One region of the Stenotrophomonas sp. TWI819 genome, then DNA from elsewhere that is predicted to be linked to it. Evidence: riboswitches for the same ligand, from Rfam matches in the RefSeq annotation. Region 1 holds a riboswitch; the other holds the start of a gene.
The links. Region 1 has a riboswitch for cobalamin ahead of metE (5-methyltetrahydropteroyltriglutamate--homocysteine S-methyltransferase). Riboswitches for the same ligand answer to the same signal wherever they lie in the genome.
Positions count from the first base shown of each region.

Region 1 (3,409 bases):
TGAGCAGCCGCAGGAACAGGGCAAGGAACAGCAGCTCGGTCTTTTTGGTCTTGACGATCTGCAGCAGGTCCTTGGCGGTGCTCTCATAGTCCAGGCTGCCGGCGAACGGCGGATTGGCCAGGATCAGGCTGTACTGCTCAGCCACCTTGGCATGGCCTTCGCTGAGCGAATCACGGTTTTCAATGCTGGGCTGTTCGATGCCATGCAGCAGCATGTTCATCGCGCCTACGCGCAGCATGGTGCTGTCGAAATCGAAACCGTGGAAGGTGTCCTGGTTGAAGTGGCGTGCAGCCTTCCTGTCCTTGTAGATGGCCTCGCGGTGGTGCTGCTGCAGGTACTCGGCCGCCGCCACCAGAAAACCGGCGGTGCCGCAGGCCGGGTCGCAGATCACGTCATCGGCGGTCGGTGCCATCATCTCCACCATCAGCTTGATGATGTGGCGCGGCGTGCGGAACTGGCCGTTGGTGCCTGCGCTGGCGATCTTGCCGAGCATGTACTCGTACAGGTCGCCCTTGGTATCGCGGTCCTCCATCGGCACGTCGTCGATCATGTCGACTACCTTTGCCAGCAATGCCGGGCTGGGAATGGTGAAACGCGCATCCTTCATATGCCGAGCATAGGCCGACTCGGCGCCATGCCCGCCAAGCGCCTTGATGAACGGAAATACCTCATCGGCGATGACCCGGTACAGCTCGGCCGGATCACCCAACTCCTTGAACTTCGACCAGCGCAGCTTCTGCTGGCGCTTGTTGAAGATGGGGTCTTCGACATCCTTTCTGGTGCGTGCTGCCTGCCTCTCGCGACGCGTCTGTTCTTCATCCAGGCGCTTGATGAACAGCAGGTAGGTCATCTGCTCGATGACCTCCATGGGGTTGGAGATGCCGCCGCTCCAGAATGCGTCCCAAATGCGGTCGATCTGGGATTTGAGGTTGCCTGTGATCATGTCGTACAGCTTTTCCGTTCGATGCTTCGATGAAGATGCCTGGAATGGCGGGGCAGGAGCGCCACCTCATTCTTTTGACGTCTGTTCGTGAGCGATGCGCGCATTGCTTGGCAAGCTCAGGACACCGCTGATAGAAGAACAGAATACGCGGTCGTGCTCCCTGCCGAACAGGGTGACGCGAGCTTCATCCGGCGTGCAACATCGGTCCGATCTACGCAAAAGCCCGGCCTGCCCCGGACACGACCACGCCGGTCTTGATCTGCAGGGGAGCTCCGGACAGGGTTCAATAGACGCCCCCTTGACCATCGCCCGCCTTCGGCCTACCTTGTGCTCGCCGAAGGTATCCATCTCTTCATGCAGATGAATGGATGGATTTAAACGGGAATCCGGTGAAGGCGCATCCCGCGCCCATTCCGGAGCTGCCCCGCAGCGGTGAATGGAAACGACTCCTGCCAACAGCACTGGGCCCCGGCCTGGGAAGCGGCAGGTACTAGGTGGGCGCCTGCGCCCGTGTCCATCAGCCCGAATACCGGCCCCGGCCGGAGGACATGACCGTCCTCCGATTCGACCTGGAACGTCCGCGGGGAGGTTGCCGGGGCCTGCCGCCATGCCGCCTGCCTGGCGCTGCCCCCGTGCGTCCGCTTCACGGCATCCGGTTCGCCCGCGGGGGCGAAGGTCGCTGGCGGGGCGGAACGGGCTGCAAGGCCTCGGACGGCGCGCGGTTCCTTCGTTCCTCAATGCCCCTACGCAATGAGGACACGTTCCAATGACCACTGTTACCAACCTGGGTTTTCCGCGCATCGGCGCCAAGCGCGAACTCAAGCGCGCGCTCGAAGCCTTCTGGTCCGGCGAAAGCACCGCCGCGTCGCTGCAGGACACCGCGGCCGAGCTGCGTGAACGCCACTGGCAGCTGCAGCGCGAGGCCGGCGTGGATGTGCCGCCGAGCAACGACTTCAGCCTGTACGACCAGGTACTGGATGCGGCCTTCCTGTTCGATGCGATCCCGGCCCGCTACCGCGCGCTCGCCGATGCCGAGCCGCTGAGCGGCTACTTCGCGATGGCGCGTGGCCTGCAGCGCGATGGCATCGACCTGCATGCGCTGGAAATGACCAAGTGGTTCGACACCAACTACCACTACCTGGTGCCCGAACTGCATGCTGGCCAAGCCTTCGCGGTGCGCGGCGACAAGCCGCTGGCCGAGTACCGCCAGGCCAAGGCACTGGGGATCGAGACCCGTCCGGTGCTGATCGGCCCGGTGACCTTCCTGCGGCTGTCCAAGACCACCGATGGCAGCAACGCGCTGGACCTGCTCGATGCGCTGCTGCCGGTGTACGTGCAGTTGCTGGGCGAACTCAAGGCCGCCGGCGCGGCGTGGGTGCAGCTGGATGAGCCGCTGCTGGTGCAGGACCTGGACGAGGCCACACGTGCGGCCTTCGAGCATGCCTACGCGGTGCTGTCCCAGGCTGCCCGCCCCAACGTGCTGGTGGCGACGTACTTTGGTGCGCTGGAGGACAACCTCGCCCTTGCCGCCTCGCTGCCGGTCGATGGCCTGCATGTGGATCTGGTCCGTGCGCCGGAACAGCTCGATGCGGTGATCAAGGCGCTGCCGGCCGGTCGCGTGCTGTCGGCCGGCCTGGTCAACGGCCGCAACATCTGGCGCACCCATCTGGACAACGCCCTGGTGCTGGCGCGCTACGCGCACGGCCATGTCGGCAGCGATGCGCTGTGGCTGGCGCCGTCGTGTTCGCTGCTGCATACCCCGGTCGATCTGGACCACGAAAAGAAGCTCGATGACGAACTGCGCAGCTGGCTGGCGTTCTCCAGGCAGAAGCTCGGCGAGCTGCGCGTACTGGCCGACGCGATCGATGCACCCGCGCGTGCCGAAGCACCGCTGGCCCATGCGCGTGCGTGCATCGAGTCGCGCCGTCGTTCGCCGCGCGTGCACAACCCGGCCGTCGCCGCGCGTCTTTCCTCGCTGACCCCGGCCGATGCACAGCGCCACAGCCGCTACCCGCAACGCCACCTCGCCCAGGCCGCCGCGCTGAAGCTGCCGCGTTTTCCGACCACCACGATCGGTTCGTTCCCGCAGACGCTGGAGGTGCGTGAGGCGCGTGCCCGCAACAAGTCCGGCAAGCTCTCCGATGCGGACTACGATGCGTTCCTGGCGACCCAGACCGAGCACTGCGTGCGCGTGCAGGAACAGATTGGACTGGACGTGCTGGTGCACGGCGAGTTCGAGCGCAACGACATGGTGGAGTACTTCGGCGAACAGCTCGATGGCTTTGCCTTCACCAAGAACGGCTGGGTGCAGAGCTACGGCTCGCGCTGCGTGAAGCCGCCGGTGATCTTCGGCGATGTGACCCGTCCGCAGCCGATGACGGTGCGCTGGTCGCAGTACGCGCAGTCGCTCACCCAGCGGCCGATGAAGGGCATGCTGACCGGCCCGGTGACGGTGCTGCAGTGGTC
Region 1 is NZ_JBDJKY010000019.1:7,848-11,256, reverse strand. It holds gene ABE463_RS17800 (class I SAM-dependent DNA methyltransferase) at 1-943, opposite strand, end outside; cobalamin riboswitch at 1,265-1,496, shown strand; gene metE (5-methyltetrahydropteroyltriglutamate--homocysteine S-methyltransferase) at 1,710-3,409, shown strand, end outside.

Region 2 (3,409 bases), on a different contig from region 1:
TCGAGGCATTGGGATGAGTGGCGTCAAGCTGCGCAACATCGGCCCGAAGAGCGCAGCATGGCTGCGCCAGGTCGGTCTGCGTACGCCGGAAGATCTGGTGGCGGTCGGCGCGGTCGGTGCCTTCGTCAAAGTGCGCCGCGCCGGCTTCAAGCCCAGCTTGAACCTGCTCTACTCGCTGGAGGGTGCACTGCAGGACTGCCACTGGCAGGAACTGCCGGAGGCGCGCCGCACCATACTGGTGGCCGAGTATGAAGCGATCATCGCCGACCAGCCGCTGAAGAAGGCGCCGCCCGCCTCCGGCCCGGTCTACGACCGCACCGTGGAGCATCGCGATGATGACGGCGACGAAGCACCGCCGTTCGAGATGGATGACGACAACCGCTGATCCACGCGTACCGACACACCGTCGGTACCCGCGCGCTTCATAGCTGCTGCAGCTCCAGCAGCTCGCCCCACAGCCGCTCATCCTCGCGCTCCACGCGCAGGCGCAGCCGTGTGCCGTGATCAATGCGCAGCGCCCAGCACATCGCCATCGGCAGGCCGCACACCTGCGACAGCACCATCCGCAGCGGACCGCCATGGCTGACGATCAGGGTCGGGACCGGCTCAGGGTCATCCAGCAACCGATGCAGGCCGCGCGCGATGCGCCGCTCGAAATGGCCCCAGCTTTCGCCATGCGGCGGTGGATTGGCATGCGGGTCCAGATGGAAGGCTGACAGCGCAGCCATCGGCAGCGCCTCCAGCGCGAGCCCGTCCCAGTCGCCAAAATCCAGTTCTTCCCATTCCTCATCGGCCTCCACGTCCACCGCGTGGGGCAAGGCCAATGCCTCGGCGGTCAACAGCGCTCGCTGCCGTGGCGAGGACAGCACACGCTGCCAGGACAGCCCGGCGTAGCGCGCGCACAGGGCCTCGGTCGCACCCTCGTGCAGCGGCGGATCGGTGCGGCCATCAAGATGGTCGTCGCGGCTGGTGCTGGCGTGGCGGATCAGATCGAGAATCATGCCGCGCCCCGTCTGCTGCCCGCTGCGGCCGGCCGGTGCGGGTCACGGGCGTCGGTGCCGGGGTGCTGCAACCACGTTGGGGTCATGGAGATCACATCGAAAAAGCGAGGCGCATTCTAACCGGTGCGCTCCATGGGCCCGGCCGATGGCTTAGACTGCGCCCACTTTCAGGTGACCTGGGGCTGCAATGCCGCCAGGTTGAAACGGGAAGCCGGTGACGCGTCGGGCCCTGTGCCACGCCGCCACTCCGGCGCTGCCCCCGCAACGGTAAGCGTGGAAACACCAGGCAATACGCCACTGTGCTCCGGCATGGGAAGGCGCCTGGCACGATGGCACGGCCATCGACCCGCGAGCCCGGAGACCGGCCTGGAAGACGACTGGTTGCGATGCGGCGGGCATGGCGGCGGCAAGCAGGCGCCTGCGTGCGCCCGCCCACCGTCGAACCTCCCTGCAGCGTGATCATCCCCACCCCTTGCCGCGCGGGCGTGCGCGGTGCATGGAGTCATCGATGAAGCTGCAAACCCGCGTTCTTTCCCTGGCCGTTCTGTCGGCCCTGCCCCTGCTGGTCTCCGCACAGGACGACGCCACCGCGCTGGACCAGGTGCTGGTCACCGCCACGCGCACCCCGATCGCCCTGCAAGACAGCATCTCACCGGCGCAGGTGATCGACCGCGCCGAGATCGAGCGCAGCCAGGCACCGTCGCTGCAGGATCTGCTGCGCGGCCGTGCCGGCATCAACCTCAACAACAGCGGCGGCCTGGGCAAGCAGAGCTCGCTGTTCCTGCGCGGCACCAACTCGGCCCACACCCTGGTGCTGGTCGATGGCGTGCGCATCAACACCGGCGACCTCGGCCTGGCGATGATCCAGGACCTGCCGCTGGCGCAGATCGAACGCATCGAAATCGTGCGTGGCCCGCAGTCCAGCCTGTACGGCGCCGATGCGATCGGTGGCGTGATCCAGATCTTCACCCGCCGCAACGCCGGCCAGTTCGCGCCGCACCTGCAGCTTGGTGGCGGCAGCAACGGCCTGCGCGAGGCCAGCGGTGGCTTCGGCGGCAGCGGGGAGCGTGGCTGGTTCGGCACCGACATCGCCTACCAGCACACCGATGGCATCAACGCCTGCCGCGGCGACGCCGCTACCTTCGCTGGCTGCGGTGCCGATGAGCCCGACCGCGACGGCTACCGCAACCTGTCGATGAGCCTGCGCGGCGGCTATGCGCTGGCCGACACGCTGAGCCTGGAAGGCACCGCGCTGCGTGCCGAAGGCGAGAACCACTACGACGGCTATTACAACTACTCCGAGACCCTGCAGCAGGTGCTCGGCGGCAAGGTGCGCTACACGCCGAGCGAGCGTTTCAACCTGACCGTGAACGTCGGCCGCGCCGACAACGAATCGGACAACTACAACGGTGATACCTGGCTGGGCAATGCACAGACCCACCGCGACAGTGCCTCGGTGCAGGCCGACATCGGCATCGCCGATGGCCAGCTGCTGAGCGCCGGCGTGGACTGGAGCCAGGACAACCTCGATGGCAGCAGTGCCGGCTATCTGGTGGACAGCCGCGACAACACCGGCGTGTTCGCGCAGTACCAGGGCCGCTTCGGCGCGCACCACCTGCAGGCCAGCGTGCGCAACGACGACAACGAGCAGTTCGGCAACCACACCACCGGCAGCCTCGGCTGGGGCCTGGAGCTGGGCAGCGGGTTCCGCCTCAACGCCAGCTACGGCACCGCGTTCAAGGCCCCGACCTTCAGCGACCTCTACGATCCGTGGAGCGGCGTGCCGACCCTGGACCCGGAAAAATCCAAGAGCGCGAACATCGGCATCGCCCAGCAGGGTGACGGCTGGCGCTGGGGCCTGGACGTATACGAAACGCGCATCGATGACCTGATCACCTACGACGCAACCACCTTCATGATGTCGCAGGTCGAGAAAGCCCGCATCCGCGGCGCCGAGCTGACCGGTGCGATCACCGTCGCCGGGTTCGACCTCAACGCACAGCTCAGCCACACCGACCCGCGCAACCGCACCGACGGCAGCGCACAGTTCGACAACTGGCTGGCGCGCCGCGCACAGAACACCGCGCGTCTGGACGTCGATCGCCGCTTCGGCGACTTCCGCGCCGGCCTCACCGCCAACGGCGCCGGCAAGCGGTACGACAATGCGGCCAACACCGTGCGCCTGGGCGGCTATGGCACCGTGGATCTGCGCCTGGAATACGCGCTGACCCGTGATTGGTCCGTACTGGGCCGGGTCAGCAACGTGTTCGACCGCGACTACGAAACCGTCGCCTGGTACAACCAGCCCGGCCGCGAGTACCGCCTGAGCGTGCGTTACCAGCCGAAATAAGGGATCTGGACGGCGGCACTGCCGCCGTCCCACCCTCGGCAGGTGCCGACCGTTGGTC
Region 2 is NZ_JBDJKY010000002.1:170,834-174,242, reverse strand. It holds gene ABE463_RS03435 (GAF domain-containing protein) at 1-17, shown strand, start outside; gene ABE463_RS03430 (TfoX/Sxy family protein) at 14-385, shown strand; gene ABE463_RS03425 (histidine phosphatase family protein) at 423-1,001, opposite strand; cobalamin riboswitch at 1,154-1,386, shown strand; gene btuB (TonB-dependent vitamin B12 receptor) at 1,510-3,351, shown strand.
Region 2: it holds a riboswitch for cobalamin, as region 1 does, so the genes downstream of both, btuB (TonB-dependent vitamin B12 receptor) here and metE (5-methyltetrahydropteroyltriglutamate--homocysteine S-methyltransferase) in region 1, are expected to answer to the same signal.